3 regions of the Clostridium sp. Marseille-Q5894 genome follow, and region 2 is predicted to be linked to each of the others. Evidence: a T-box and tRNA genes for the amino acid it is inferred to sense, from the RefSeq annotation. Region 2 holds a T-box; the other regions hold tRNA genes.
The links. The T-box of region 2 lies ahead of tyrS (tyrosine--tRNA ligase). A T-box ahead of a tRNA ligase gene usually reads a tRNA of that ligase, here a tRNA-Tyr.
Positions count from the first base shown of each region.

Region 1 (4,785 bases), on a different contig from region 2:
TTTCTTCTTTTGTCAGCGACGTCATAATTTCAATTAATTCGTCATCTAAACCAATATCTAATAAGATACTAGCTATCATTTTCTGTTGTCTAACATTTTCCTGCATATTATCACCTAAACATAGTTTGCATTGTTTAAACAATAATATTCTAAAAAAGCAACAAATACATCATAATATATCTAATAGAATATTGCAAGTAATTTATCAGATATTAGCATTTTAACATGAATTATAGCGAATTTCATCTCAAAATTATATCAGATTTGTCTCAAATTAAAATGTCATACCTTCTAAAACATTTTGAACACCTAAAACACCTGGAACTTCTTCCATTAAAATTTGTTCAACACCATCTTTCAATGTTTCATCAAGCATTGTACATCCTGCACAAGCACCAAGCATTTTTACATAAACGATCCCATCTTTAAAATCCAACAACTCAATATCGCCACCATCGCGATTTAAATATGGTCTTAATTTATTAATTACTTTTTCTACTTCTTCTATTGTACTTGTATTTTCCATCTTTAACATCTCCTTATCTGATACTTTATTCTACCACAAAATTTTTATTTTTAAATAAAAATACACGATAAACTTATTACATAAATATTTTTATTTTAAAATTCATCAATAAAAATTACTAAAATGAAATATTTTTAATCATTTTATGATATAATAACTTGTGCAAGGAGTGATTATTAATGAGCCAAAAAATTAAACGCGGTGATATCATTGATGTAAAAATTACTGGTATTCAACCGTATGGAGCTTTTGCAAGCTTACCTGATAATTCAACCGGTTTAATTCATATTTCAGAAATATCAGATAAATTCGTTAAAAGCATTGATAGTTTTGTAAAAGTTGGTGAGTTTATTAAAGTCAAAGTGATTGATTTTGATGAAGAAACTAACCATGCAAGATTGAGTTTAAAAGCCATTGATAGTCGTTATCGTAGGCGTAATAAACGAGTTTATTATAAAAACCCTAGACGATTGATCGTTGAAACGCCTAATGGATTTGCACCATTAGCATTAGCCATGGAAGACTGGCTTAAACAAGGAATCACGGAGGAAAGTTAAAATGATTACATTAGATTTATCTAAAGCCAAATTAAATGAAGATATCGAATCATATAAAGATACGGTAAAAGATATCCATGATATGATTCATAACAAAACTGGAGCTGGTAATGATTTTCTTGGTTGGGTTGAATTACCAGAAAATTATGATAAAGCTGAAGTTGAGCTGATTAAAGAAACTGCTGCTAAATTAAGAGAAAAAACAGATGTTTTGTTAGTATGTGGAATTGGAGGATCTTATTTAGGGGCACGTGCTGCAATTGAAGCAATTAATGGTTTATATCCAACAAATGATGTAGAAATAATTTATGTGGGTAACACTTTTTCATCAAATTACATCAAACAAGTAGCAGACTATCTTGAGGGAAAAGAATTTGCTATCAATGTAATTTCTAAATCAGGAACTACTACAGAAACATCAATTGCATTTAGAATTTTTAAAGAAATGTGTGAAGCTAGATATGGTAAAGAAGGAGCTAAAGAAAGAATCGTTGCTACTACTGATAAAGCTCGTGGGGCATTAAAAACTTTAGCAACTGAAGAGGGATATACTACTTTTGTAATTCCTGATGATGTTGGCGGACGTTATTCTGTTTTAACACCAGTAGGGTTATTCCCTATCGCTATGGCTGGTATTGATATTGATGCTATGTTAAATGGGGCTAAAGATGCCATGGTTAAGTATAATAATGCTGATTTAGACCAAAATGATGCTTATAAATATGGTGTTGCTCGTCAAATTTTACACAAAGCTGGATATCCTGCAGAAATGTTCGTAACTTATGAGTTACAATTGGCAATGGTTGCTGAATGGTGGAAACAATTATATGGTGAATCAGAAGGAAAAGAAGGAAAAGGTATTTTACCTACTAGTGCTACTTTCTCTACTGATTTGCATTCATTAGGACAATTTATTCAAGAAGGTTCAAAAGTATTATATGAAACAATCATGCAAGTTAAAGAACCTGCTGGTGATATGACAATTCCTAGTGATAAAGATGATTTAGATGGTTTAAATTATTTAGCTGGTAAATCAGTTGATTATGTAAATAAAAAAGCTTGTGAAGGAACTATCGATGCTCATGTTAATACTGGTAATGTTCCTAATATCTTAATTACTTTAGATAAAATGGATGCTTATGGATTTGGTTACATGGTTTATTTCTTTGAAAAATCATGTGCAATGTCTGTATATTTATTAGATGTTAATCCATTTAACCAGCCAGGTGTTGAAGTATATAAGAAAAATATGTTTAAATTACTTGGTAAACCTGGATATTAATAGAAAAGACGATTCTCAAATCGTCTTTTTTAATTTTATGTAAATTTCTTATTGACTAATTTAAAAGTAAGTGATAATATAGTAAAGCACTAAGCGACGGAGGTTTAGCTCAGTTGGGAGAGCATCTGCCTTACAAGCAGAGGGTCAGCGGTTCGAGCCCGTTAACCTCCACCATAAAAATAAATAAGCCGGCTTAGCTCAACTGGTAGAGCAACTGACTTGTAATCAGTAGGTTGAGGGTTCAAGTCCTTTAGCCGGCACCATGATGGAGGAGTAGCGAAGTGGCTAAACGCGGCTGACTGTAACTCAGTTCCTTTGGTTCGGTGGTTCGAATCCGCCCTCCTCCACCATCTAATTGGGGTATAGCCAAGCGGTAAGGCAACAGACTTTGACTCTGTCATCTCCCTGGTTCGAATCCAGGTACCCCAGCCAAGATGACCCGCTAGCTCAGCCGGTAGAGCATCTGACTTTTAATCAGAGGGTCAGGCGTTCGAATCGCCTGCGGGTCACCATTTTTAAAAAAAGTTATTGCAAATATCTTAAACATATGATATTATATTAATGCGTTGAAATTGCGGGTGTAGTTCAATGGTAGAACTTCAGCCTTCCAAGCTGACTACGTGGGTTCGATTCCCATCACCCGCTCCATAATGTATTTAGTCGAACTTTTGATTAATTACATAAAAATTAAAGAATACGTGTAACGGGAGTTTCTCTATAGAAACTCTCGTTTTTTCGTTTTTATAATATATAGTTCCTCAAAATATGCCAAATCATAGGTTTGGTCGAAAATGGAGGAAATAAAATGAATCAAACAAAGAAAGCTAAAGTATTAGCAATCACAAATCAAAAAGGCGGTGTAGGTAAATCTACTACTGCCGAGACACTAGGTATTATCGCATCACAAGATTTTGGATTAAAAACACTTCTGGTTGATCTTGATCAACAGGGAAATACATCAAAAATGTTTATTAATCAAAATAACGTTTACGATGGTAAAGGACTAGTTGATTATATGATCAATTATGATCCAAATGAAATTGATAATCAAACTATTAATATTTCTCACATTCTAATGAGAAAGGCTAAGGTTGAAGATGCTGTACAAAAAACTGATTATGAAAATCTTGATATTATTACCGCTGACGTTCAGTTAAATACAGCGAAAAGATTTATTTCTTCATCAGCCAATTATTTATTAAAGCTTGTAGTTGAACCGATGAGAGATAAGTATGACTTAATTATATTTGACTGCGCCCCTGCTACGGATAATATCCTTAGCAACGTATTAAATGCTTCTGACGAATGCATAATTCCCCTACAGCCGGAATTTCAAAGTGTATCAGGAACTATGCAAACGATAGATTTTATTAATCAGGCATCTATGATGGATAATCCTAAAATAAATTTTAGAATTCTTATTACTATGGCTAATCGAAATATTAAACTACATAAAGAATTTATAAATGAATTAAACAGATTAGATGGGAATAAATTAGCCAAAGTGTTTAATAATCTGTCTGGAAATCATAGATTTTCTGTTGTGCTAAGAAATCAAACTGCTGTAGTAGACAATTCTAACTCAAATGTACATGATAAGCATTTTTCCATGTTTAAAGGGAGCAGAAGATCTAAATTAGCTGATGAATATTTATCACTTGCTAAAGAACTGTTTGGAGGTGATGAATAATGGCATTTGACATAATGAACAGTATTGATCCAAGAGAAGTTATTAAACTTCCTTTGGATCTGATTAAACCCAACAAAAATAATCCTTACATTAAAGATGAACATTTAGAAAAAATAATTGCAATCAAAGCCAGTATTTTAGACGAGGGATTAAATAACCCTATTGTAGTTGAGGATACTGAAGATGGATATGTAATTAATAAAGGGCATAGCCGATATTATGCTTATCAGTTAATTAATCAGGAAAAAATAGCAGGATATGAGGAAATAGAATGTTATATAGTTCATTTTGATGATGAAGCCAGCTCATTACGTTCTCTAATGCGTGATAATGCAACACAAAAAGAACGTACTGTTCAAGATAAATGTCGTGAAGTAAAACTTTATCTTGAAAAGGTAATTCCTGTAATAAGAGATCTTCCTGAAAATAAAGGAATTTCTACGAAACAGTTAATAGCGAATGATTTAGGCATGTCCGCAACAGCTGTACAGCAGTTAATGTCGATTATCAAAAATGATAATCGTGTCACAGAAATGTTTCTTAATAAAAAAATAAATCTTCAGGGAGCTTATATGATAGCTACCAGTGATTTTAAAGACGAAGTAATAGAAACTGTGGAAAAGAAAGCTACCTTAACTGAGGAAATACCCTCTAATTTTATAAAGAAAACAATTAATGAGCTAAAAAAAAATGATAAGACAAATAAAAAAACTGAAATTAAAGAGATTAA
Region 1 covers NZ_CAMPPT010000005.1:226,338-231,122, reverse strand. Annotated here, with positions in the region: gene OC535_RS09665 (hypothetical protein) at 1-106, opposite strand, end outside; gene OC535_RS09660 (NifU family protein) at 275-526, opposite strand; gene OC535_RS09655 (S1 RNA-binding domain-containing protein) at 706-1,083, shown strand; gene OC535_RS09650 (glucose-6-phosphate isomerase) at 1,085-2,365, shown strand; tRNA gene OC535_RS09645 (tRNA-Val) at 2,464-2,539, shown strand; tRNA gene OC535_RS09640 (tRNA-Thr) at 2,553-2,628, shown strand; tRNA gene OC535_RS09635 (tRNA-Tyr) at 2,633-2,715, shown strand; tRNA gene OC535_RS09630 (tRNA-Gln) at 2,722-2,797, shown strand; tRNA gene OC535_RS09625 (tRNA-Lys) at 2,802-2,877, shown strand; tRNA gene OC535_RS09620 (tRNA-Gly) at 2,940-3,013, shown strand; gene OC535_RS09615 (ParA family protein) at 3,171-4,055, shown strand; gene OC535_RS09610 (ParB/RepB/Spo0J family partition protein) at 4,055-4,785, shown strand, end outside.
Region 1: it has a tRNA-Tyr gene. The T-box ahead of tyrS (tyrosine--tRNA ligase) is inferred to sense a tRNA for this amino acid. The anticodon was not compared.

Region 2 (4,785 bases):
AACTTGAAGAAAAAGTTATCACGATAAAAAAATCTATGTAAGTATTTAAAATTGTGATATAATATTTTTTAGAAAGTCGAGGTAAAGTTATGACTGCTATAGATATTTGTTACTGTGTTTTAATTTTATCAGGAGCATTTGCTTTAGTTTGTTTAGGAATTTTACTGCTTCGCAGTTCAACGACAATAAAGCAGGTAGGCAGCACAGTTGAAATGGCTCAAACTACGATTAATAAAGCAGAAAAAATTATGGATGATATAACTTATAAACTGGATCTTTTAAATGCTCCAGTAGAAACAATTGCCCGTTTCTTTGATCCAAATCGACCTAAGTTTAATCCGATTAGTGCTATTATTAGTTTGTTTAAAAAGAAATTTTAGAAAGGTGAGATTATTATGAAATTTGGAAAATTTATAGCTGGTATTGGTATTGGGACAATAGTTGGAATGTTATTTGCCCCAAAAAAAGGTAGTGAGTTAAGAGAAGATCTTAAAGAAAAATCACAGGAATTATATGATAAAGCACAGAATATCACAAAAGAAGATGTTGAGACTTTAGTTAATAATACAATTGAAGAAATAAAACTTGCTATTGATGAATTTGATATGGAAGAATTTAAGGACACTACAAGTACTAAATTATCTGAAGTTAAGGGAAAATTAGAAGAGTTGGCAAATTCTGTTAAATCAAGTGATGAATATGCAAATTTTAAAGCATCAGTTACAAAGATTAGTGATGAAATGACAAGTAAATTAAATGAAATCAAGGACAAGATTCAAGACAAAGATTTTGATGCGTTAAAGGAATTAGATGATGCAATGGATGATATTGAAGATGAATTAGATGTCATCATTGAAGATCTAAAAGATTAATGAAAAAAGTTACGATATATGATGTTGCAAGGGAAGCTGGCGTTTCTCTTGCGACAGTTTCTCGAGTAATTAATGGTTCAAATGTTGTTCGAGAAAAAACTAAACAAAAAGTCTTGGATGTTATTGAACGTTTAGATTTCAAACCGAATGATATAGCTAGAGGATTAGCAACTAGTAAAACAACAACTATTGCAATTGTTTTTCCCCAGTCGTTATTTGCCCATGTTAAAGACATGATTGGTGGTATCGGTGATACAGGAAGACATTTAGATTATAATATCAATATGTATACTACTGATGATATTGGTGATGAAAATACAGTCGCTGATGTAACAGAACGCTTGGTTAAATCAAGAGTGGATGGTGTTATTTTATTCAACAATGATAATATTGATGAAACAATTGAAGCGATCGTTAAGTATAAATTACCAATAGTTGTCATAGGTAAGAAGTTATCAGGTGACAATATCGGTTCTATTTATATTGATGTTAAAAAGGCGGCAGAAGAGATTGTTGATAAATATCTAGCTGAGGGTAAAGATGATATAATTTATATTTTACCTAAACAAAATTTAATTAAAAGTGATGAAATAATTGAAGGTATTAAAGATACATATAAAAAATATGAAAAAGTTTTTACAACTAATCAGATTTTAACCAGCTCAAGCCATTATGAGAATACATATCCTAATTTTGTAGAGTATTTTAAAGATCATAAACATGATTTAGTATTTTGCGGGTATGATAAAGATGGTGTGGCTGTAATTAATGCAGCTCAGGAAAATGGGATTAAAATTCCTGAAGAGATGGAAGTTGTAGGAATGTTGAACACAAGTTATTCAATTATGTGTAAGCCAACACTATCTTCGATGAATGTTCCTGTCTATGATATGGGAGCGCTTGCAGTGCGTTTATTGACAAAGTTTTTGCATGAAGAAAAGATTGAATCTAAGGAAATCGTTGTCCAGCACATGTTTATAAAGCGTGATTCAACAAATGAATAAAAGTATTTACAGCATAATTATTTATGCTGTTTTTTGTTGAGTATATTAAAAGGGAAATATTTTTAAAATGGGCAATGTTTTTTTAGAATTATTATACTATAAGTAGCATATATTTGATAGATAGGTTAAAATTAAATTATCAAATAGATGGAGGAAAATAATATGATCATTACAACAACAAATCAAATTGAAGGTAAAAAAGTAGTTGACTATAGGGGAATAGTTTTTGGTGAAGTAATTTCTGGAGTAAATATGTTTAAAGATATTGGAGCTGGAATTAGAAATATTTTTGGTGGTCGCAGTGCTGGATATGAAGAAGAATTAATGGCTTGTCGTCAGGAAGCTTTAAAAGAAATGGAAGAAAGAGCTAAGGCAGCGGGTGCTAATGCTGTAATTGGAGTTGATATTGACTATGAAATGTTAGGTGCTGGTAATGATATGATGATGGTTACAGCAAGTGGTACAGCTGTTGTCGTAGAATAATATCAAATAATGAAGGTTGACTTATCCTTTGTTTTAGAATATAATTCAATTACGACGTTGAAGGAAAATAGTAATCAAAATAGGCATTTAAGAGACCTTGTGGCTGGTGAAAACAAGGATGTACTACTGATGAATACACTCTGGAGTTTCTAGATGCAAAGTCTAGACGGGTCATCCCGTTATCGATTTAAGAGCATGTAGTAATACATGAATAAAGGTGGTACCGCGAGATTTCGTCCTTTAGGATGAAATCTTTTTTATTTTATAGATGGAGGATAGAAGATGAAGATTTATGATGAATTAGTATGGCGAGGATTGATCAAAGATGTTAGTTCGCCGGATCTAGAAGAAAAATTAAATAATGGTGGGATGACTTTTTATATTGGAACTGATCCAACTGGAGACAGTTTACATATTGGACATTTTTCATCATTTTTAATTTCAAAACGTTTAAAGGAAGCAGGACATAATCCGATTTTATTAGTTGGTGGAGCCACAGGATTGATCGGGGATCCAAAACCAGATACTGAAAGACCAATGATTACGAAAGAAACAGTTGAACATAACTTTGCTTGTTTAAAAAAACAGGCTCAGGACTTATTTGGATTTGAAGTAGTTAATAACTATGACTGGTCTAAAGATTTAAATTTCATTGATTTTCTTAGAGATTATGGTAAATACTTTAATGTCAATTATATGTTGAATAAAGATATTGTTAAACGGCGTCTAGATGCTGGGATTACATATACCGAATTTTCTTATATGATCATGCAGGCAATGGATTTTGAATGGTTATATAATAATAAAAACTGTGTTATGCAGGTTGCAGGCCAGGATCAATGGGGCAATATTACAGCAGGAATTGAATTGATCAGAAAAAAAGATGGTAAAGAAGCTTATGGTTTTACAATGCCGCTTTTAACTAAAAGTGATGGAACAAAGTTTGGTAAGACAAATGGCAAAGCTATTTGGCTAGATAAAGAAAAAACATCACCTTATGAAATGTATCAGTTCTTTATTAACTCAGAGGATGATAAAGTAATCGATTATTTAAAATTCTTAACTTTCTTAACACCTGAAGAAATTATGGAATTAGAAGAAAAGAATAAAACCCAGCCTCATTTACGAGAAGCCCACCAGGCGCTAGCTCGTGAAGTAATCACATTCTTACATGGTAAAGAGGCTTATGAAGAAGCTGTAAATATTTCTAAAATGTTATTTTCAGGTCAAATTCAATCTTTGACTTTAGAACAAGTTAAAGTATGTTTTGAAGGAGTGCCAAGTGTTGAAATAAATGAAGATTTAAATATTTTAGATGCTTTGATTACTTGTGGGGCAGCTAAAAGTAAACGCGAAGCACGTGAATTTGTTAATGGTGGATCAATTTTAATTAATGGTGAAAGAATCAAAGATGTTGAATTTACTGTTTGCAAAGCTAATGCTTTTGGTAATGAAGCAACGGTAATTCGTCGTGGTAAAAAGAACTATTTTGTAATTAAACATGTTTAAAAGTGGACATAACGTCCACTTTTTCACACTTTATTCACAATTGTGAATTTATTTTTCTTTAGGTGTTTTTTTCCAAAGTAATGTATTTTTCTCATTCGATAAACAAGTCAATAAATTACTTTTAGCTTGAGGATATTTTTGATACAGCTCATTTAATAACTGTTTAAATTCTTCGCGCTTAGTATGTTTATCCGCTGGGCAGGTTGATGTCACAACAGGAATATGAGCTTCTTCTACAGCTGAAATGATATCTGATTCATAAGCATAAACTAAAGGTCGAATGAAATTCATTTCGGTTCGCGTTAGATACATTTTAGGGGTAAAAGTTGCAATTTTACCACCGTAGACCATATTCATAAATAAAGTTTCTACAGCATCATCACCATGATGAGCAAAAGCAACTTTGTTACAACCATACTTTTTTGCGCCATCAATAACTAAAGCTTTTTTAAACTTTGAACAAAGCGAGCATTGTAAACGACCATCTTCAGTTTTATTTAACTTTAAGATTTCATAAACATCGCTAGGTTCATGATATAATTCGATCTGATTCTTTTTACAAAAAGCATCTACTTCACTAAAATCCATATCTGGAAAGCCCATTTCAATATGAACACCAACTACCTCGAATTTAACACGGGCAAATTTTTGATACAGCGATAAGCAGTATAAAAGTAACGTTGAATCTTTTCCGCCTGATACACCGACACAAACTTTATCACCATCTTGAATTAAATCAAATTCTTCATCAGCTTTTCTTATACAGCCTAATACTTTTTTCATTGTCATTTATAATCACCGTCTTCTATTTTAACAAAATTATGAATATATGCAAAGATATTTGCATTTTATTACAAACCTTTGTAAAATGATAAGCGGTGATAAAAATGGATGGAATCATATTAATAAATAAACCT
Region 2 covers NZ_CAMPPT010000002.1:284,501-289,285, forward strand. Annotated here, with positions in the region: gene OC535_RS04005 (UDP-N-acetylmuramate--L-alanine ligase) at 1-41, shown strand, start outside; gene OC535_RS04010 (DUF948 domain-containing protein) at 90-380, shown strand; gene OC535_RS04015 (YtxH domain-containing protein) at 396-872, shown strand; gene OC535_RS04020 (LacI family DNA-binding transcriptional regulator) at 872-1,876, shown strand; gene OC535_RS04025 (putative heavy metal-binding protein) at 2,039-2,359, shown strand; T-box leader at 2,408-2,603, shown strand; gene tyrS (tyrosine--tRNA ligase) at 2,642-3,868, shown strand; gene OC535_RS04035 (tRNA 2-thiocytidine biosynthesis TtcA family protein) at 3,917-4,657, opposite strand; gene truB (tRNA pseudouridine(55) synthase TruB) at 4,756-4,785, shown strand, end outside.

Region 3 (4,785 bases), on a different contig from region 2:
CTTTATTTCATCACCCAAACCACCATCTGCCGTAATTTGTTTAGTCGCCTGTGATAATGTTTTAATTGGTTTTACCAGCCATCTTGTTACAATAAAAATCACTACCGTTCCAACTAAAAACAACAGTCCAATACTATATAAAAAACTTCGATACTGATCTTTTCTTCCCTCAAATAAAGATGAAATATCACGGCAATTTTCTAAATAAACATCACTATCTTCAATATCAAGTTTTCTTAACACATGAATTTTATATTTATTATCGTCTTCAACGATCTTATATCCTCGAGTTCCCGAGTCCACTTTTTTTATTAAACTAGAATCATTAGTAAAGCCTCCGTTTTGATATATCATCTGCCCCTCATTATTTCGCAAACAAAATGAGATCATCCCATTAAAACTTTGAATCGTTAATGTTGTTATAGATTCATGAATAATCTCAATCTTTTCCGCATCAGTAAAAGCACTTGCATTATAACCATTAAACGGCGATAATAATTCCCTTGTAAAAGATGAATATAAAATATTATTTTCCTGATACGCCATCTCCACTTCACGTCGCAGTGAAGAATTAAATCCTGATTCAATCAGCATATATCCACCCGCACTAAAACAAGAAACAACCATCAGCATAATTACTAAATACAATTTCCAAAAAAACTTCACTCGTCAACCTCCAAGCGATAACCTATTTTATACACCGAAACAATCTTATCTTCTAACCCAATTTTTTTACGTAACCGCTGAACATGTAAATCGACAGTACGACTATCACCACGATAATTTTCCTGCCAAATCAATTCATATATGCGATCTCTAAATAAAGCGATATTCTTATTTTGCAAAAAAAGCAGCAATAACTCATATTCTTTAACCGTTAAATTAATAACCTGATTCCCCTTCTTTACAATTCGAGACAGTGTATCCACACTAACATCATAAACCGATAAATAACGAGATACCTTATCAAATCTTCTCAGTACGGTTTCAACACGAGCTAAAAGTTCGATAATTTCAAACGGTTTAACGATATAGTCTTCAGCACCCATTTTGAGTCCTTTAACCCGATCTTTTACATCGGCTTTTGCAGTTAAAAAAATAACCGGAATATTTAAGGGATAAATATATTCCATCAATTCATATCCATCAATTTTTGGCAGCATAATATCTAACAATATCAAATCAAAAGATTCTTTTTCTATCAAATCCGCCCCTTGCAAACCATCATAAGCACATTTACATAAATATCCCGCATCACTTAAACTTATCCTAATCAATTCATTGATTGCTTTTTCATCTTCGATAATCAAAATTTTATTCATATGTATTCACCCCTCTAATCATACAACGTAATTGCATCATTTTTACATCAAAACATAACAATTTATAACAAAATCTTCTCCATTAAAAAAGATCATTTAATAAAGTTAATGTCAAGATCATATCAATATTTAAATTTAAAGCAAAATAAAAAGCATCTTTATTTTCAATAGCGAAACTATAGAACCTTAATTACTTTGATACTTTTATCTATAAATATTTTATTCTGCCTTCAATGAATGTAATGATATAACCCAACAAAAAATTATATTTAGTTATTAAAACAAAAAGAGTTTCTTTAAAAGAAACTCTAATTATCTTTCAAACTATGGAGCGGGTGATGGGAATCGAACCCACGTAGTCAGCTTGGAAGGCTGAAGTTCTACCATTGAACTACACCCGCGAGAATGGTGCCCAGGGCCGGAATCGAACCGGCACGGATTTTAAGGTCCGCAGGATTTTAAGTCCTGTGCGTCTACCAGTTTCGCCACCTGGGCAAATATTAAGAGATGGTGACCCGCAGGCGATTCGAACGCCTGACCCTCTGATTAAAAGTCAGATGCTCTACCGGCTGAGCTAGCGGGTCATCTTGGCTGGGGTACCTGGATTCGAACCAGGGAGATGACAGAGTCAAAGTCTGTTGCCTTACCGCTTGGCTATACCCCAATTAGATGGTGGAGGAGGGCGGATTCGAACCACCGAACCAAAGGAACTGAGTTACAGTCAGCCGCGTTTAGCCACTTCGCTACTCCTCCATCATGGTGCCGGCTAAAGGACTTGAACCCTCAACCTACTGATTACAAGTCAGTTGCTCTACCAGTTGAGCTAAGCCGGCTTATTTATTTTTATGGTGGAGGTTAACGGGCTCGAACCGCTGACCCTCTGCTTGTAAGGCAGATGCTCTCCCAACTGAGCTAAACCTCCATAAATGCTACCTCATTAATATATCATCATTTCAAACAAAGGTCAACACTTTTTTTGTTTTTCTACCCTTTATTTAATCTAATCGATATCTCATGATTTAGGCAAGATTTATAGTAACATAATTTTAGTTATTAATCAATATGAAAATTACTTTTTTCCTCATTATTTTCACATATTAATGTAAGCGTTATCTTTTATTATTAAATTAATCCTTTTTTCTACTCATATATGTTAAAATAAAATTAAGAAGTTCATTTAAAGAAAGGTGGTTATTTTAATGAGAACTTATCATGCAAATGAAATCGGTAATGTAGCTGTTTTAGGGCATTCTGGTTGTGGTAAAACAAGTATTGTTGAAGCTATGGCTTACCGAAGCGGTCTAATTAACCGTATTGGCAACGTTAATGATGGAAATACATTAAGTGATTATAGTATTGAAGAAATCAATCGTAAATCATCTGTCAATCTATCTGTTGTCCCTATCGAATGGAACAATTGCAAAATCAACTTAATCGATGTTCCTGGTATTTTTGACTTTACAGGCGAATGCGAATCTGCCTTGAGTGTATGTGAATCTGCTTTAATTGTTGTTCCATCATCTTCAGGTATCAACGCCGGAACTAAACAGGCTATGTATAAAGCCAAAGATAAAGCAAAAATCATTTATGTCAATGGATTAGATAACCCTAATAGTGATTATACAACTAAATTACAGCAATTAAAAGATACTTATGGTAAAGCTATTGCTCCTATTCAGGTTCCTATCATGAATAATAATAAAATGATCGGTTATGTTAATGTTGCAAAAATGGAAGGTCGTATTTTTGAAGGAACACAGACAAAACCGGTGGATATTCCCGAGGAATTATTGGATGAGATCCAGCCAATCAAAGATATGATCGATGAGGCAGTAGCAAATACTAGCGATGAATTATTAGAAAAATATATTAATGAAGAACCATTTACAAAAGAAGAAATTTCCTTAGCTTTACGAAAAGGTGTTATTGAAAAAACTTTGATTCCAGTCTTATGCGGAACTGATCAAATTGGAATTCAAATCATTTTAAATTCGATGGTAGCTTTCTTCAGCGCTGCTGGAGATATGACTAATTCTTTGATCGTTAATAATATTGATAAAAATGAAGAGGAAATTATTGGCTATGATGAAAGTTTACCTGCCAGCATCTTTATTTTCAAAACAGTTGCAGACCCTTTTGTTGGACGTACATCTTTATTTAAAGTTGTTACCGGAACTATATATAGCGGAACTTCTCTATATAATGTCAAAAGAAAAGAAGTTGAACGAATCGCTAAACTATACCAGCCTTGCGGTAAAGAATTAATTGAAGTTGACTGTTTACACGCTGGCGATATCGGAGTAGTAACAAAGCTAAATGCTTCAAAAACAAATGATACTTTATGTATTGCTGGATATCAAATCATCGTACCAGAAATAAAATTTTCAACACCTTACTATGGTAAAGCAATCGTTCCAATCGGTAAAAGCAACGAAGAAAAAATCACTAACGCTATCAATAAACTATTAGAGGAAGATCCGACTTTACAATTTAAATCAAATGCAGAAACTAAACAGCAGTGCATTTATGGTGTTGGTGACATTCATTTAGATATTTTATTAACAAAACTAAAAAACAAATTCAAAGTTGAAGCAACTCTTGAAGATATCAAGATTCCTTATCGCGAAACAATAAAAAAGAGCATTACCCAAAGAACAAGATTCAAAAAACAATCAGGTGGTCATGGTCAATTCGGTGAAGTTGAAATTACATTTGAACCTACTTATGACTATAGCAAAGCATATGTATTTGAAGAAAAAATATTTGGTGGTGCTGTTCCAAAATCATATCTCCCTGCTGTCGAAAAAGGATTGATCGAAAGTGTCAAAAGTGGTGTTTTAGCAGGATATCCAGTACTTGGAATCAAAGCTACTTTGATCGATGGTTCTTATCATAATGTCGACTCATCAGAAATGGCTTTTAAAACAGCTACTTCAATGTGTTTTAAAGAAGCTATTCCTAAAGCTAGTCCAGCATTACTTGAGCCATATATGAAAATGAAAGTTGTTGTTGACGAACAATATACAGGCGATATAATGAGTAATTTCAATACCAAACGAGCTCGTGTAATCGGTAGTGATGTCTTAGATGACGGTTTAATTAAAATCGTTGCTGAAGCGCCTATGAATGAAGTTATGAACTATGCTGTTGATTTACGTTCTATAACTCAAGGTCAAGGTATCTTTGAAATGGAATTTTTAGATTATGAGTTTGCCCCTGATAATATCACAAAAAGAATTATCAACAAATAAGATAACGAGAGATATTTAAATCTTTATTTCTCTCTTTATAAGGAAGATTTTAAATTATTGATCCATCAATAAAATAAATTCTTCCTTTTTATATTTCAACCGACCAATATTATATAATTACTTTATTAATTATTAAAATATTATCTTCAACCTTTCATTACCATTACCTATATTTTACACAAAATAAAAAATACTTTTCTTTAATTTAGTAT
Region 3 covers NZ_CAMPPT010000010.1:16,151-20,935, reverse strand. Annotated here, with positions in the region: gene OC535_RS13170 (sensor histidine kinase) at 1-666, opposite strand, end outside; gene OC535_RS13165 (response regulator transcription factor) at 663-1,322, opposite strand; tRNA gene OC535_RS13160 (tRNA-Gly) at 1,650-1,723, opposite strand; tRNA gene OC535_RS13155 (tRNA-Leu) at 1,729-1,817, opposite strand; tRNA gene OC535_RS13150 (tRNA-Lys) at 1,831-1,906, opposite strand; tRNA gene OC535_RS13145 (tRNA-Gln) at 1,911-1,986, opposite strand; tRNA gene OC535_RS13140 (tRNA-Tyr) at 1,993-2,075, opposite strand; tRNA gene OC535_RS13135 (tRNA-Thr) at 2,080-2,155, opposite strand; tRNA gene OC535_RS13130 (tRNA-Val) at 2,169-2,244, opposite strand; gene OC535_RS13125 (elongation factor G) at 2,522-4,573, shown strand.
Region 3: it has a tRNA-Tyr gene. The T-box ahead of tyrS (tyrosine--tRNA ligase) is inferred to sense a tRNA for this amino acid. The anticodon was not compared.